Regions from separate parts of the Stenotrophomonas sp. Steno-Z2 genome, predicted to be linked through region 2. Evidence: riboswitches for the same ligand, from Rfam matches in the RefSeq annotation. Region 2 holds a riboswitch; the other holds the start of a gene.
The links. A riboswitch is a leader RNA that binds a small molecule or an ion and turns the genes downstream of it on or off. The one in region 2 is predicted to bind cobalamin.
Positions count from the first base shown of each region.

Region 1: it holds a riboswitch for cobalamin, as region 2 does, so the genes downstream of both, btuB (TonB-dependent vitamin B12 receptor) here and metE (5-methyltetrahydropteroyltriglutamate--homocysteine S-methyltransferase) in region 2, are expected to answer to the same signal.

Region 1 covers NZ_JBWJOY010000003.1:276,409-284,016, reverse strand. The annotation lists gene AC06FP_RS10675 (TonB-dependent siderophore receptor) at 1-175, shown strand, start outside; gene AC06FP_RS10670 (alpha/beta hydrolase) at 175-1,119, shown strand; gene btuB (TonB-dependent vitamin B12 receptor) at 1,212-3,068, opposite strand; cobalamin riboswitch at 3,184-3,426, opposite strand; gene cobT (nicotinate-nucleotide--dimethylbenzimidazole phosphoribosyltransferase) at 3,538-4,608, shown strand; gene AC06FP_RS10655 (histidine phosphatase family protein) at 4,605-5,198, shown strand; gene cobS (adenosylcobinamide-GDP ribazoletransferase) at 5,195-5,923, shown strand; gene AC06FP_RS10645 (TfoX/Sxy family protein) at 5,986-6,357, opposite strand; gene AC06FP_RS10640 (GAF domain-containing protein) at 6,354-6,836, opposite strand; gene AC06FP_RS10635 (phasin family protein) at 7,006-7,374, opposite strand; gene queD (6-carboxytetrahydropterin synthase QueD) at 7,466-7,608, opposite strand, start outside.
Region 2 covers NZ_JBWJOY010000001.1:717,745-725,352, reverse strand. The annotation lists gene AC06FP_RS03250 (MgtC/SapB family protein) at 1-636, shown strand, start outside; gene metE (5-methyltetrahydropteroyltriglutamate--homocysteine S-methyltransferase) at 672-2,960, opposite strand; cobalamin riboswitch at 3,168-3,404, opposite strand; gene AC06FP_RS03240 (SMR family transporter) at 3,457-3,789, opposite strand; gene dusA (tRNA dihydrouridine(20/20a) synthase DusA) at 3,916-4,923, shown strand; gene AC06FP_RS03230 (PepSY domain-containing protein) at 5,110-5,481, shown strand; gene AC06FP_RS03225 (response regulator transcription factor) at 5,552-6,235, shown strand; gene AC06FP_RS03220 (ATP-binding protein) at 6,257-7,608, shown strand, end outside.

The DNA.
Region 1 (7,608 bases), on a different contig from region 2:
CAGCGGGCAGTACCGGGTCACCCCCGACGTGCGGTTGGGCGCGGGCGTGGCCAATCTGTTCGACAAGCGCCTGTTCCGCGAAGGCACCACCAGCACCAGCGCCAGCGGGGCAGGCGCGGCGACCTACAACGAACCCGGCCGCAGCTTCTGGGTGAACCTGACGGTCGGCTTCTGATGGGCAGGACGGTTCGGGCGGTCGGCTGGATCGCGCGCGCGATGCTGCTTCTCGTCGCGCTGCCGGTCGCCGCCCCGGCAGGTGCGCAGCCCGACCCCGGCGCGCGCGTCGGCCGGACCGTGGCCGACGCGCGGCTGCACGGCTATCGCTTCGAGCGGCTGTCCGTCGCTTCGGCCGATGGGCAGCGCCACTACCGCGTGCATCTGGCAATACCGGCCGGCGCGGTGCCGGCGCGTGGCTTCCCGGTAGCCTGCATGCTGGACGGCAACGCGGTGCTGATGGCGCTGGAGGCGCCGCTGCTGGAGCAACTGGCGGCCAGCGCACGGCCGCCGGTGCTGGTGCTCGTTGCCCACGACAATGACCTGCGCATCGATGGCCCGGCACGCACATGGGACTACACGCCACGGCGTGGCGGGGGAGACGGCGAGGAGTTCGACGCGAGCGGCAACGGCCGCCGCAGCGGTGGCGCCGATGCATTCCTCGCGCTGATCGCCGAGCGGATCCTGCCGGCGGTGCGGCAGCGTGTGGTCCTCGACGAGGGCCGCCGGATGCTGTGGGGCCATTCCTATGGCGGGCTGTTCGCGCTGCATGCGCTCGCCGCGCGCCCGGGTGCCTTCACCGATTACGTCGCGGTCGATCCGTCGTTGTGGTGGGGCGAAGGTTTCGTCGTCGGCGAACTGGAGCGCGCCGCGCGTCGGTCTCCTTCCCTGCCGGCACGGCTGTTGCTGGTGCGCGGCGCGCCGGCCGCATCCAGCCGCGATGGCCCGGTCGGCCCGGGTGGTCGTGGTGCGGGCAATGCCGAGGCCGGCCGAAGGCTGGACGCGGTGCTCGCCGAACTGCCCGGCATGGAAGTGCAGCGCCTGCGGTTGCCGGGCCTGGGCCATGGGCAGACCCTGGACGCCGCGATCGCACCTGCGCTGCTGTCGCTGGCGGTTGACGATTAGCGAAGGGCCCGGCGCGGTGCGCGGTCCCGCTGCACAAAGCAACGCCCCGGCATGCAAGCCGGGGCGTCGGGGGCCTGCTCGTCCAGCTGGTTTCAGAGCGAGCGGTAGCGCAGGGTCAGCTGGTATTCGCGGCCGGGCTGGTTGTACCAGGCCACGGTTTCGTACGCGCGGTCGAACACGTTGGCCGCCCTGGCCTGCAGGCTCCAGGCCTCGTTGATGGCGTATTCCACGCGCAGGTCCACCGTGCCGTAACCGGCCAGGCGCAGGCTGTTGGCGGCGTTGTCGAAGCGGTGGCCGGTGGCGCTGGCGGTCACGCCCACGCGCAGCGGGCCGAAGCCGCGGTCCACGTCGAGGCGGCCGCTGGTGCGGGCGCGACGCGGCAGCCAGTTGTCGTAGCTGGTCGCGCCGCTGGTGTGGTCGCGCGGATCGGTGAAGCTGGCCTGGGCGTTGATGTCGAACCCGGCCAGCGATACGAAGCCGGTCAGTTCGGCGCCGCGGATGCGCGCCCTGGCGATGTTGTACGGCGTGTAGGTGCTGTCCAGCGCGATCAGCTGGTCGATGCGGGTCTCGTAGGCGTTGAAGGTCCAGTTCCAGCCATCGGCGTACTGCGCGATGCCGACGTTGACGCTCTTGGATTCTTCCGGCTTCAGCGCCGGATTGCTCGACCACGGGTAGTACAGGTCGTTGAAGGTCGGTGCCTTGAAGCCGGTGCCGGCGCTGGCGGTCAGGCGCAGGCCATTGCCGAAGGCGAAGCCGTAGCCGAGGCTGCCGGTGGTGTGGTTGCCGAACTGTTCGTTGTCGTCGTTGCGCACGCTGGCCTGCAGCGCGTGCGCGCCGAAGCGGCCCTGGTATTCGACGAACACGCCGGTGTTGTCGCGGCTGTCGATCGCGTAGGCCGTGGTGCTGGTGATCTCGTCCTTCTGCCAGTCGGCGCCGGCGCTCAGCTGCTGGCCCTCGGCGAACAGGAAGTCGCCCTGCACGCTGGCGCTGTCGCGGCGCGTGTCGAAGGTGGAAACGAAGCTGCGCTGGCCGTCCTGGACGTAGTAGCTGTCGGCCTGGTCGTTGTTGCGGCCGACCTGGGCGGACAGGCGGAACGCCTCGCCCGGCGCCCACAGCAGCTTGCCGCCGTAGACCTGCTGGTGGTTGTCGGCCTCGTTGCCGCTGTAGAGGCTGCCGTCGTACTCGTTGCGGCTGGCGGCATCGAGCACGTGGCCTTCCACGCTCAGGGTCTGCGTCAGCGCATAGCCGCCGCGCACGTTGAGCGAGGTGTTGCGGTAGCCGTCGCGGTCGGGCTCGTCGACATAGCAGCCCTGGAACAGCGCGGCCGAGCCGTTGCAGGCGTTGATGCCGTCGGTCTTCTGCCAGGCGCCCTGCGCCGACACCCAGCCGCGCTCGCCGCGGTTGCTGAAACCGGCGCTGGCCTGGCGCAGGTTGTGGCTGCCGGCGGTCAGCGCCAGGTTCTGCTGCAGGCCCTTGCCGGCATTGCGGGTGAAGATCTGGATCACGCCGCCGATCGCCTCGGAGCCGTACAGGCTCGAACGCGGCCCGCGCACGATCTCCACGCGCTCGATCTGGTCGATGGGCAGGTCCTGCAGCGCCGGCATGCCGTTGGTGGCCGCGCCGATGCGAACGCCGTCGACCAGCACCAGCACCTGGTTGGACGCGGTGCCGCGCATGAACAGCGAGGTGATCTTGCCGGGGCCGCCCTGGTTGGCGAAGTCCAGGCCGGCGCGGCCGCGCAGCAGGTCCAGTAGCGAACCGGCCTGGCTGCGGTCGATCTGCTCGCGGTCGATCACCTGCACCGGCACCACGCTGTCGGCGATGGAGACCGGCGTGCGGGTGGCGGTGACCACGACGTCGTCGAGTTCGGTGGGCGCCTGTTCGGCGGCGGCGATGCCCGGCAGCGCGAGCGCCAGGGCGAGGGAAAGGGTGTGGTACGGCAGTTTCATGGGAACTCCTGGATCCGCGCGCTCCCGCGCGGACGGACGGTGGGGGCTGCCAGGAGAAGGGGATGCGACGGAGCGCGCGCACGGCGTCCCTGCCGCCGCCATGCCCTCCGCATCGCAACCAGTCGGCTTCCGGGCCGGTCTCCGGGCTCGCAGGCGAAGCGCATCGACGCTTCCGTCCAGGCGCCTTCCCGTGCGATGGATGCACAGTGGCGGTATGCCTGGCCTTGTCCTGCTTACCGTTGCGGGGGCAGCGCCGGAATGGCGCGGGCAGGGAGCATCCCTGGCAGGCGCGGCACCGGCTTCCCGTTTCAACCGGCCGGAGCGAGTCCGGCCGGTCACCCGAAAGTGCGCGCATTCTATGCCATCGCCCGCTCCGGCGCCCGGCATGCCCGCTGGTGGCCAGCGCGGCACATCGTGGAAGCGGCCCGCGCCCTACAATGCGCGATTGCAACGCGGTATCGGAACACACGTGACAGACCCATGGTTCACCCGGCCCTGCCCGGCGCCTTCGCAGGCGCACCGGCAGCACGCCATCGCCCGCCAGCGGCAACTGACCAAACCCGAGGGCGCGCTGGGGCGCCTGGAAACCCTGGCCATCGAACTGGCCGCGCTGCAGGGCCGCGAGCAGCCGCAGGCCGCGCAGGTGCCGGTGCTGGTGTTCGCCGGCGACCACGGCATCGCCGCGCAGGGCGTGTCGGCCTATCCGGCGGAAGTGACGGTACAGATGCTGCGCAACTTCGCTGCCGGCGGCGCCGCCATCGCCGTGCTGGCGCGCGAACTCGGGTTGCCGCTGCATGTCTGGGACGTGGGCAGCCTGGCCGACGCCCCGGTCGCGGGCGTGACCTGCGACAAGCCGCGCCGCGGCACCGACGATTTCAGCGCTGGACCGGCAATGACCGCGGCCGATCTCGACGCCGCGTTCGGCGCAGGCAGACGCGCGGCGGACAGCGCCTGCGGCGACGGCGCCGACCTGCTGCTGCTCGGCGAGATGGGCATCGGCAACACCACCTCGGCCAGCGCGCTGGCCGCGGCGCTCGGGCCGTTGCCGCTGGCCGAACTGGTCGGTGCCGGCACCGGCCTGGATGCGGCGCGCATCGCCCACAAGCAGGCCGTGACGGCACGCGCGCTGGCCCTGCACGGCGAGGCGATCGCCGCCGCCGCCGATCCCGGCCGCGAGGCCCTGTGCCGCGTCGGCGGGCTGGAGATCGCCGCACTGGCCGCGGCCATGATCGCCGCCGCCCAGCGCGGCGTGCCGGTGCTGGTGGACGGCTTCATCGTCTCGGCCGCGGCGCTGGCCGCGCTGCGCATCAACCCGTCGCTGCGGCCGTGGCTGCTGTTCTCGCACCGTTCCGCCGAGCGCGGCCATGCGCTCGTGCTCGGCAGCCTGCAGGCCGAACCGCTGCTGCAGCTGGACCTGCGCCTGGGCGAAGGCTCCGGCGCCGCGCTGGCCCTGCCGCTGCTGCGCCTGGCCTGCGCGCTGCACAACGGCATGGCGACCTTCGCCGAGGCGGCCGTCGCCAACCGGAGCGCCGCGCCGTGATCCTGGACCTGATGCGCCATGCCTCCACCGGCCGCCAGGGCCACCTGGACGGCCGCACCGATCCGCCGCTGCTCGACGGCGCCATGGACGCGCTGCTGCGCCGCCATGGCGGCGGCCAGTGGAGCCGGGCGATCGCCTCGCCGCGACGCCGCGCGCTGGATACCGCCACCGCGCTGCTGGCCGGCCGCGAGCTGTTCTGCGAGATCCACCCGGACTGGGCCGAGCTGGATTTCGGCGACTGGGACGGCCGCCATTACGACGAGATCCCCGCCGAGCTGCTGGCCGGGCTCTACGACGCGCCGCACGCGGTGGTGCCGCCCAACGGCGAGAGCTGGCAGCAGTTCCAGGCGCGCATCGAGGCGCAGCTGCAGCGGCTGCTCGACGAGGATGACGACGGGGACGAGGCCGGGCCGGTGCTGGTGGTCAGCCATGCCGGCGTGCTGCGGCTGGCGGTGTCGCGCGTGTGCGGCATGCCGCTGGCCGCGCTGTGGGCCATGCGCATCGACTACGGCACCCGCGTGCGCCTGCGCGTGGAGCGCGGCGACGATGGCCAGCTGTGGGGCGAGCTGCTGGAGCTGTGCCAGCCATGAGCCTGCGCGGACTGATCCTGGCCATCCAGTTCCTGACCCGGCTGCCGACGCCGCAGGTGGAGGATTTCCGCGACGACGACCTCAGCCGCGCGGCGGTCTACAACCCGCTGGTCGGCGCGATCATCGGCGCGCTGCTGGCCATGCCGCTGTTCCTGGTCGCCGACCGGCCGTGGCTGGCCGGTGTGCTCACCCTGCTGCTGTGGGTGTGGGTGACCGGCGCGCTGCACCTGGACGGGCTGGGCGACGTGGCCGACGCCTTCGGCGCCGCGCACCGCGACCCGCAGCGTTTCCTCGAGGTGCTCAAGGACCCGCGCATGGGCGTGTTCGGCGTGGTCACCCTGGTGATGCAGCTGCTGCTCAAGTTCGTGCTGCTGACCGAGCTGGCCGCCAGCCCGCTGTGGTCCGGCATCGTGCTGGTACCGGCCTGGGCGCGCTGGGGCACGCTGTGGTGGAGCCAGAGGCTGCCGTCGCTGCATGGCGCGGGCATGGCCGAGCGCTTCTCCTGGCAGCTGGGCCCGCGTGCGATGTGGCTGTGGGCGCTGCTGCTGGCGGCGGTCAGCGCTTTCGCCGCCTGGCCGCTGCTGCTCGCGCTGCTGCTGGTGCCGCTGGTCGCGGCCTGGTGGCGGAAAAAGCTGGGCGGCATCTCCGGCGACTGCCTGGGCGCCAGCATCGAAGTCACCGAAAGCCTGCTGCTGCTGTCGCTGGTGCTGCTGGGCAACCTCTAGAAGCGGACCGCACAGGGGCGGACTTCAGCGCCGCGGTGCGCGCCTGCAGGCAGGCGAGGGCTTCAGCTGTCGCCGAAGCGGATCTCCGCGACATCGTCGCCGCTGTCGTCGGCGTCATCGGGCTGCATGCGGGTTTCCAGCACCGGCCCGGCCTGTTGCCCCGCGCGGGGGGCAACCAGTCCGCCGGCGGCGACCTCGTATTCGGCGACCAGCTGCTGGCGGCGTGCCTCCGGCACTTCCTGCCAGTGGCAGCCGACCAGCGCGCCCTCCAGCGAATAGAGCAGGTTGAGGCTGGGCTTGAAGCCGGCGCGTCGCACCTTGACGAAGGCGCCGACCGCGCCCACCGCGGCCAGGTCCTCGGCGCTGCGCAGCCCCACCTGGCGCAGCCACGCCGCGCTCTTGGGGCCGATGTTGCGCAGCTTCAGCGCGCTCATGCCAGCGCCTCGACGAATACCTTGGCGATGGCCTCCAGGCCCGCCTGGTCGTCGGCGTCGAAGCGCGAGGTGACCGGGCTGTCCAGATCGAACACGCCGACCAGCGCGCCGTCGTGGACCAGCGGCACCACCAGTTCCGAACGTGAGGCCGAATCGCAGGCGATGTGGCCCGGGAAGGCGTCCACGTCTTCCACGCGCTGGGTCTGGCGGGTGCTGGCCGCCGCGCCGCACACGCCCTTGTGCAGGGGAATGCGCACGCAGGCCGGCAGGCCCTGGAACGGGCCGACCACCAGCTCGGTGCCGTCGAAGAAGTAGAAACCCACCCAGTTGAGCTGCGGCAGCGCGTGATACACCAGCGCCGACAGATTGGCGGCATTGGCGATGCGGTCGGTTTCGCCGTGTACCAGGGCGCGGGCCTGGGCCAGCAGCTGGGCGTACTGTTCCGGCTTGCTGCCGGTGAGCGTGGTGGCACTGAACATGCCCAGAGTCTAACCGCTGCCCAGCCGTGATGGGTCTGCGCAGGGACGTCGCACGGGCACCGGCTGGCGTGCCCCGCAAAAAGAAAGACCCGGCAACGGGAGAGAGATCGTTGCCGGGTCCGGACAGGGCGCGGGGGAGGGGGATCCGCGCGCTGTTGAGAGGGTCGGGTCAGCTGGCCCTGGCGCGTGGACGCCTGCGGCTGCCGCGTTCGAACGGTTGCCGTGCCAGTTCGGCCAGCGCCTGCCCGGTCTGCAGGCCCAGGCCAGCGATTTCCTGCCCGGCCGAGGCCAGCCGCTGCAGGTTTTCCTGCGCCAGTTGCAGGCCCTTGGGCAGCAGCGATGGCAGATCGGCCTGCGGGCCGGGCTGCGCCAGTTCGCCGAGGAAACCGGCGGTGGCGTTGGCATTGCGCTCGAACGTGCGCAACTGCACGCCGAACGCGCTTTCCGCCGTCTCCAGTGCCAGCCGGTTGGCGCGATTGGCCATCGCCGCGAACTGCCGGGTGTAGTCGCTGAAACCGTCGTCGAACCGGGCGGACATGCCGTGCTCCGTGGTTTGTTGCGGCGCAGCATAACGTCGGGTGCGATGGCGCGGAAGCCCGCTGCCCGCGGCGACCGGGGGTTCGTTCAGGTCAGTTGCCGCGGTAATGGCAGCCGGAGGTGCAGGTCTCGTGCACGGTCACCGCGCTCAGCTGGGGCAGGGCTGGTTTGAGCCGGTCCCAGATCCAGATCGCCAGGCGCTCGCTGGTCGGATTTTCCAGTCCGGGGATGTCGT
Region 2 (7,608 bases):
GTGATCGGCATCAACCGCGGGCGCCTGGAATGGGCGGCGGGGCTGCGCACGCACATGCTGGTCTGCGTGGGCTCGGCGCTGGCCATCATCGTGTCCGCGTTCGGCTTCTTCGACGTGCTGGGGCACCCGAACATCCAGCTCGATCCCTCGCGCATCGCCGCGCAGGTGGTCAGCGGGGTCGGCTTCCTCGGCGCCGGCACCATCCTGTTCCTGCAGCGCGAGCAGGTGATCCGCGGCCTGACCACGGCGGCCGGGCTGTGGGCGGTGGCGTCGGTGGGGCTGGCCGCGGGTGCCGGCCTGTACGCGGCGGCGATCATGGCGACGGTGCTGATGTGGGCGATCCTGGCGCTGCTCAAGCCGCTGGAACAGCGCTACCTGCGCCGCCGCGCGCGCAGCGGCCGGCTGCGCCTGCGCGTGGCGGTGGGCACGCCGCTGGCGCGTGTCGAAGCGGCGGCCAGCGACGCCGGCCTGCCGGTGAAGCGCATCACCCTGCGCCCGCGCGAGCAGGACAACGACATCGTCGATATCGACTGCGACCCGCCACTGCCGCGCGGACAGCTGCTGGCCAAGGCCGAACAGCTGGGCCGGGTCGAGGGCGTGGTCTCGGTGGAACTGCCCGGACTGGCCGTCAGCTGACCCTGGAGGCCCGTTGCCGGGCCTCCGGGTGTTCCTCAGGCGGCCGCGAACTCGCCGCGCAGCACCTGCGCCGCTTCCACCATCGCCTCCAGCGCCGCGCGCGTTTCCGGCCAGCCGCGGGTCTTCAGGCCGCAGTCCGGGTTCACCCACAACTTCCCCGCCGGCAGCACCGTGGCGGCCCGGCGCAGCAGCTCCACCATCTCCGCGCGGTCGGGCACGCGCGGGGAGTGGATGTCGTACACGCCGGGGCCGACCTGGTTGGGATAGTCGAAGCGCGCGAACGCATCCAGCAGCTCCATGCGCGAGCGCGAGGTCTCGATCGAGATCACGTCCGCGTCCAGCGCCGCCACCGAATCGATGATGTCGTTGAACTGCGCGTAGCACATGTGGGTATGGATCTGGGTGGCGTCGGCCACGCCGCTGGCGGCGATGCCGAACGCCTCCACCGCCCATGCCAGGTAATGCGGCCGCTGCGCGCGGCGCAGCGGCAGGCCCTCGCGCAGCGCCGGCTCGTCGATCTGGATGGCGCGGATGCCGGCCGCTTCCAGGTCGGCGACCTCGTCGCGCAGCGCCAGCGCGATCTGCCGGCAGGTCTGCGCGCGCTCCTGGTCGTCGCGCACGAACGACCACTGCAGCACCGTCACCGGCCCGGTGAGCATGCCCTTCATCGGCCTGTCGGTCAGCGACTGCGCGTAGCGCGACCAGCGCACCGTCATCGGCGCGGGGCGGCTGACGTCGCCGTAGATCACCGGCGGCTTCACGCAGCGCGAGCCGTAGCTCTGCACCCAGCCGTTGCCGGTGAAGGCGAAGCCATCGAGCTGCTCGCCGAAGTACTCGACCATGTCGTTGCGCTCGAACTCGCCGTGCACCAGCACGTCCAGCCCGATCCGCTCCTGCGCGCGCACGCAGCGTTCGGTCTGCGTGGCGAGGAAGGCCTCGTAGTCGGCGTCGGCGAGCCTGCCCGCGCGGTGGCGTGCGCGGGCTTCGCGCACTTCCGGCGTCTGCGGGAACGAGCCGATGGTGGTGGTGGGGAAGGGCGGCAGTCGCAGCGCCGCGGCCTGCAGCGGCAGGCGGCGCGCATGCGGCGTGGCGCGGCGGGCATCGGCGGCGGTGAGCGCGGCCGTGCGTGCCTTGACCGCGGCATTGTGCACGCGCGGCGAGCGGCGCCGCGATTCGGCCGCCGCGCGCGCCGGCGCCAGCGCCGCCTCGGCGCCTGCATGGCCGTCCAGCGCGTTGGCCAGCAGCCGCAGCTCGCCCAGCTTCTGCCGCGAGAACGCCAGCCAGCCGCGCAGTTCGGCATCGAGCTTTCTTTCCAGCGCCAGGTCGACCGGGCAGTGCAGCAGCGAGCACGACGGCGCCAGCCACAGCCGCTCGCCGCCGCGATGGCCCAGCGCATAGCGCGCCAGGACCAGTGCGCCATCCAGCGGGTTGCGCCAGACGTTGCGGCCATCGACCAGGCCCAGCGACAGCACGCGGCTGGCCGGCAGCGCGCGCAGCACCGCGTCGAGCTGCTCGGGCGCGCGCACGAGGTCCACGTGCAGGCCCTGTACCGGCAGCGCCGTGGCCAGCGCGAGGTTGTCCTCGAGCGCGCCGAAATAGGTGGCCAGCAGGATGTCCGGATGCGGGCCATCGGCCAGGTGGGCATAGGCGCGCTTGAAGGCGGTGCGCGCGGCGTCGTCCAGATCCTGCACCAGCACCGGCTCGTCCAGCTGCACCCACTGCGCGCCTTCCGCCTGCAGGGCGTCGAGCAGCTGCGTGTAGACCGGCAGCAGGGCGTCGAGCAGGGCCAGCGGCTCGCTGCCGTCGGTGGTCTTGGACAGCAGCAGGAAGCTCACCGGCCCCAGCAGCACCGGCCGCGTCTCGATGCCCAGCGCCTTCGCCTCGCGGTACTCGGCCAGCGGCTTGTCGCCGCGCAGGCAGAAGCGCTGGCCGGCCTGCAGTTCCGGCACCAGGTAGTGGTAGTTGGTGTCGAACCACTTGGTCATTTCCAGCGCGGGCACGTCGACGCCGGGTTGCTGCAGGCCGCGCGCCATCGCGAAATACGCGGCCAGCGGGTCGCGCCCGGCGAGGGCGCGATAGCGCTCGGGAATGGCGTCGAACAGGAACGCGGTGTCGAGCACATGGTCGTACAGCGAGAAGTCGTTGCTCGGCGGCACGTCCACGCCGGCCTCGCGCTGCAGCCGCCAGTGGCGGGCGCGCAGCGCCGCGGCGGTGGCCTGCAGCTGCGCGGCATCGCTCTCGCCGCGCCAGTGGCTTTCCAGCGCGCGCTTGAGTTCGCGGCGCGCGCCGATGCGGGGAAACCCCAGGTTGGTAACGGTTGTCATGGCACTTTCCTCATTGCGTGGGCATTGAGGAACGAAGGAACCGCGCGATGCCGCGCCGGCCCTTCCGGCCCGCCCGCCACCCCGCCAGCGACCTTCGCCCCCGCGGGCGAACCGGGCTCCACGGCGAAGGCAGACGGCGCCGCCGCGCGGCCGCGCGGACGGTTCCGGCCGCCTCCCCGCGGAGACGCCAGGTCGAAACAGGAGGCGTCGCGCCTCCCGGCCCAGGCCGGTATTCGGGCTGATGGACAGGGACGCGGCTGCGTCCGCCTAGTGGCCGTCGCTTCCCGGGCCGTGGCCCAGTGCTCGATGACGGCGGTCGTTTCCATTCACCGCTGCGGGGCAGCTCCGGAATGGCGGGCCTTGCGGCCGCGCTTCACCGGATTCCCGTTTAAATCATCCCTTCATGCGCATGAAGCGATGGATACCTTCGGCGCACCCACGATAGGCGGGCGCGCGAAGCCGGTCAAGCGACCGCGCGGATCGGGCAGGCGGGGGCTCAGTGCGCGGTCGAGCGCGAGAACACATTGATCACCACGACCCCGGCGCAGATCAGCGCGATGCCGATCAGCGCCGGCAGGTCGAGCTTCTGCTTGAACACGACCAGGCCGATCAGCGAGATCAGCACGATGCCCACCCCGGACCAGATCGCATAGGCGATGCCGGTCGGCACCGACTTCATCACCATCGACAGCAGCCAGAAGCACAGGCCGTAGCCGATCAGCGAGCCCAGCGTCGGCCACAGCCGGCTCATGCCGTCGGAGGCCTTGAGCAGCGAGGTGGCGGCGACTTCCAGGGCAATGGCGCAGGCGAGCAGGACATAGGCGTTCATGGGCCCATTTTCGCCCAGCAAGGCCGGGGAGCGGTCCCGTTCAGGCGCTTCGTTTACCCTTGGCATCCCCTGCGCCGCCATTCCAGGCCGCAGGCGAAGCCGACTCCACGTCCGGAACCACCCGTTTTGCAGCCGAACCACGACCCGCGCTACGCCGCCTCCCTGCGCCTGTCCGTCGCCCCGATGATGGACTGGACGGACACTCATTGCCGGGTGTTCCACCGCATCCTCGCGCCCGGCGCGCGGCTTTATACCGAGATGGTGCACGCCAATGCGGTGATCCATGGCGACCGCCAGCGGTTGCTCGGCTTCGACGCCAGCGAGCACCCGCTCGCGCTGCAGCTGGGCGGCAGCGATCCGGCGCTGCTGGCGCAGGCCGCGCGCATCGCCGCCGACTGGGGCTATGACGAGGTCAACCTCAACTGCGGCTGCCCGTCCGACCGCGTGCAGGCCGGCCGCTTCGGCGCCTGCCTGATGCGCGAGCCGGAGCTGGTGGGCGAATGCGTGGCGGCGATGGCCGCGGCGGTGGACATCCCGGTCACGGTGAAATGCCGGCTGGGCGTGGACGAGGACAACGACTACGACGCCTTCGCCGCCTTCGTCGACCGCCAGGTGCAGGCCGGCGCGGCGATGATCGTCGTGCACGCGCGCAACGCCTGGCTGCAGGGCCTGTCGCCCAAGGAAAACCGCGAGATCCCGCCGCTGCGCTACGACTGGGCGTGGCGGCTCAAGGCCGAACGTCCGGCCTTGCCGGTGGTGCTCAACGGCGGGCTGGCCACGGTCGAGGCCGCGCAGGCGCAGCTGGCGCATGTGGACGGCGTGATGCTGGGCCGGGCGGCCTACCACGACCCCTATGTCCTGCACCTGCTCGAAGCGGCGCAGACCGGCGCGCCCCTGCGCAGCCGCGAGGACCTGCTGGAACAGATGCGGCCCTACGTCGAGTCCCAACTGCAGGGCGGGCTGGCGCTCAAGCACATCACCCGCCACCTGCTCGGCCTGTACCACGGCCAGCCCGGTGGGCGCGCCTTCCGCAAGGTGCTCAGCGAGGGCGCGCATCGACCCGGGGCCGACTGGGCGCTGGTCAAGCAGGCCGTGCAGGTGACCCGCGAGCAGGCGGCGCGGGCCGCGGCCTGAGCTCCTGCTGCGCATTCATTTTGCTCATCTAGCTGAACGAAGCGGGTGCACGGCCGGGAGAGTTCAGACCGGATTCACCCCTAAAAATCAAGAATTTGCCTCGATTTCGTGAGTCTCGTGAAAATTCCCGTGGAGCCCTGTTTCACGGATTTTGAACGATCCGCCGCAGTCCGATAGGATCAGCCCATGCTTCCGGTTCCGCGTCACATTCTTGTCCTCGCCGCCGCTGCCGCCCTCGCGGCCGGCATGCCGATGGCGAAGGCCTGGGCGCAGGACGGCCGGCCGGAGCAGATGCGCGGCGACGTGCGGGAGATGCCGCGTCCGCGCATGCGCGACAACGCTGGCTCGCTTTCCGATGCAGTGCGCCGCGTCCAGCGCGAGACCGGCGGCCGCATCCTCGGCGCCGAGCGCGTGCCCTACGACGGCCGCGACATCAACCGGGTCAAGTACATGGACGACCGCGGCCGGGTGCGCTACATGGACGACGCGCCGCCGTCGCCACGGGCGCCCCGGGGGCCGCGCCAGGTCGAGCAGCCACCACGCGGCGATAACTCCTGAACAGCGATAGTTGTCCCGCAATCCGCTTACACATGCCGGTGATCGCCGGCCAAGCAACTAGGGAGAGTTCATGCGTATCCTTCTGGTCGAAGACGAAGCCCCGCTGCGCGAGACCCTGGCAGCCCGGCTCAAGCGGGAAGGCTTTGCCGTCGATGCCGCGCAGGACGGCGAGGAAGGTCTGTACATGGGCCGCGAGGTGCCGTTCGACGTCGGCATCATCGATCTGGGCCTGCCCAAGATGTCGGGCATGGAGCTGATCAAGGCGCTGCGTGATGAAGGCAAGAAATTCCCGGTGCTGATCCTGACCGCGCGTTCGAGCTGGCAGGACAAGGTCGAGGGCCTGAAGCAGGGCGCCGACGACTACCTGGTGAAGCCGTTCCACGTCGAAGAGCTGCTGGCCCGCGTCAACGCGCTGCTGCGCCGCGCCGCCGGCTGGTCCAAGCCGACGCTGGAATGCGGCCCGGTCGCGCTGGACCTGGCCGCGCAGACGGTCAGCGTGTCCGGCAGCAACGTCGACCTGACCAGCTACGAGTACAAGGTGCTCGAATACCTGATGATGCATGCCGGCGAACTGGTTTCGAAGGCCGACCTGACCGAGCACATCTACCAGCAGGATTTCGACCGCGATTCGAACGTGCTGGAAGTGTTCATCGGCCGCCTGCGCAAGAAGCTGGACCCGGACGGCGAACTCAAGCCGATCGAGACCGTGCGCGGGCGCGGCTACCGCTTCGCCATCCCGCGCAACGAGGGCTGATCCGCCGCGCGCGGTACGGGCATGATCTACGGCCGTCTGTGGTTTTTCCGGCGCTGGCGGCCGCGTTCATTGCAGGCGCGCCAGCTGCTGGCCGCCTCGGTGGGCCTGGTGGCCTTCCTCGCGCTGGCCGGCTACGCGCTGGACGCGGCCTTCGCCGGTACCGCCCGCGCCAATCTCTCAGAGCGCCTGAAGAACTACGCCACCGCCTACGCGGCCGGCATCGACTTCACCCGCGACCGCTCGCTCTACATCCGCGAACAACCGCCGGACCCGCGCTTCGACGTGCCTGGCAGCGGCCTGTACCTGCAGGTGGTGATGCCGGGCCATTCCGGCAACTCCATGTCCGCCGAGGGGCCGATCCTGCCCGACGTCAGCGCGCGCATGCTCGAGCCGCGCGAGGAAACCTTCGAAGGTCCGCTGCCGATCACCCAGATCGACGGCGCGCCCGGCGAGGTCTACCGCTACGGCATGGGCCTGGTCTGGGGCGGCGACGGCACGCCCGAGAGCGAATTCCCCTACACCATCTACGTGCTCGAGGATTCGCGCGCGCTGGGCAAGCAGCTGCGCGTGTTCCGCAGCGCGGTGTGGTTCTGGCTGGGCGTGACCGGCCTGATCCTGCTGCTGCTGCAGACCCTGGTGCTGCAATGGAGCCTGCGCCCGCTCAAGCGCGTGATCAATGAGCTGACCCGCGTGCAGCGCGGCGAGCGCGAGCGCATGAGCGAGATGCACCCGCGCGAACTGGAGCCGTTGACCGACAGCATCAATGCCTTCATCGAGAGCGAGCGCGAGAACCTGGAGCGCCAGCGCAATACCCTGGCCGACCTCGCGCACAGCCTGAAGACGCCGATCGCGGTGCTGCGCACGCAGCTGGACAGCGGTGCTGGAGACGGCGCGCTGCGCGAAGAACTGGACGTGCAGCTGCAGCGCATGAACAACCTGGTGTCCTACCAGCTGGCCCGCGCCGCCTCGTCCGGTCACAAGCTGTTCTCCGCGCCGGTGCCGATCGAGTCCACCGCCGAGGAGATCGTGCGCGGCCTGGAGAAGGTCTACGCCAGCAAGGGCGTGCTGTGCGAGTTCGAGCTGGAGCCTGGCGTCAACTTCTATGGCGAGCCGGGCGACCTGCAGGAGCTGCTGGGCAACCTGCTGGAAAACGCCTTCAAGTGGGCCCGGCGCCGCGTGCTGCTGACCGTGCGCCCGATTCCCTGCGCGCCCGGTCGGCGTGCCGGGCTGGAACTGGCGGTGGACGACGACGGCCCCGGCATCGCCGAGGAGAACATCGCCAAGGTGCTGCAGCGCGGGGTGCGCGGCGACGAGCGCGTGCAGGGCCATGGCATCGGCCTGTCGATCGTGCAGGACCTGATCAAGGACTATCG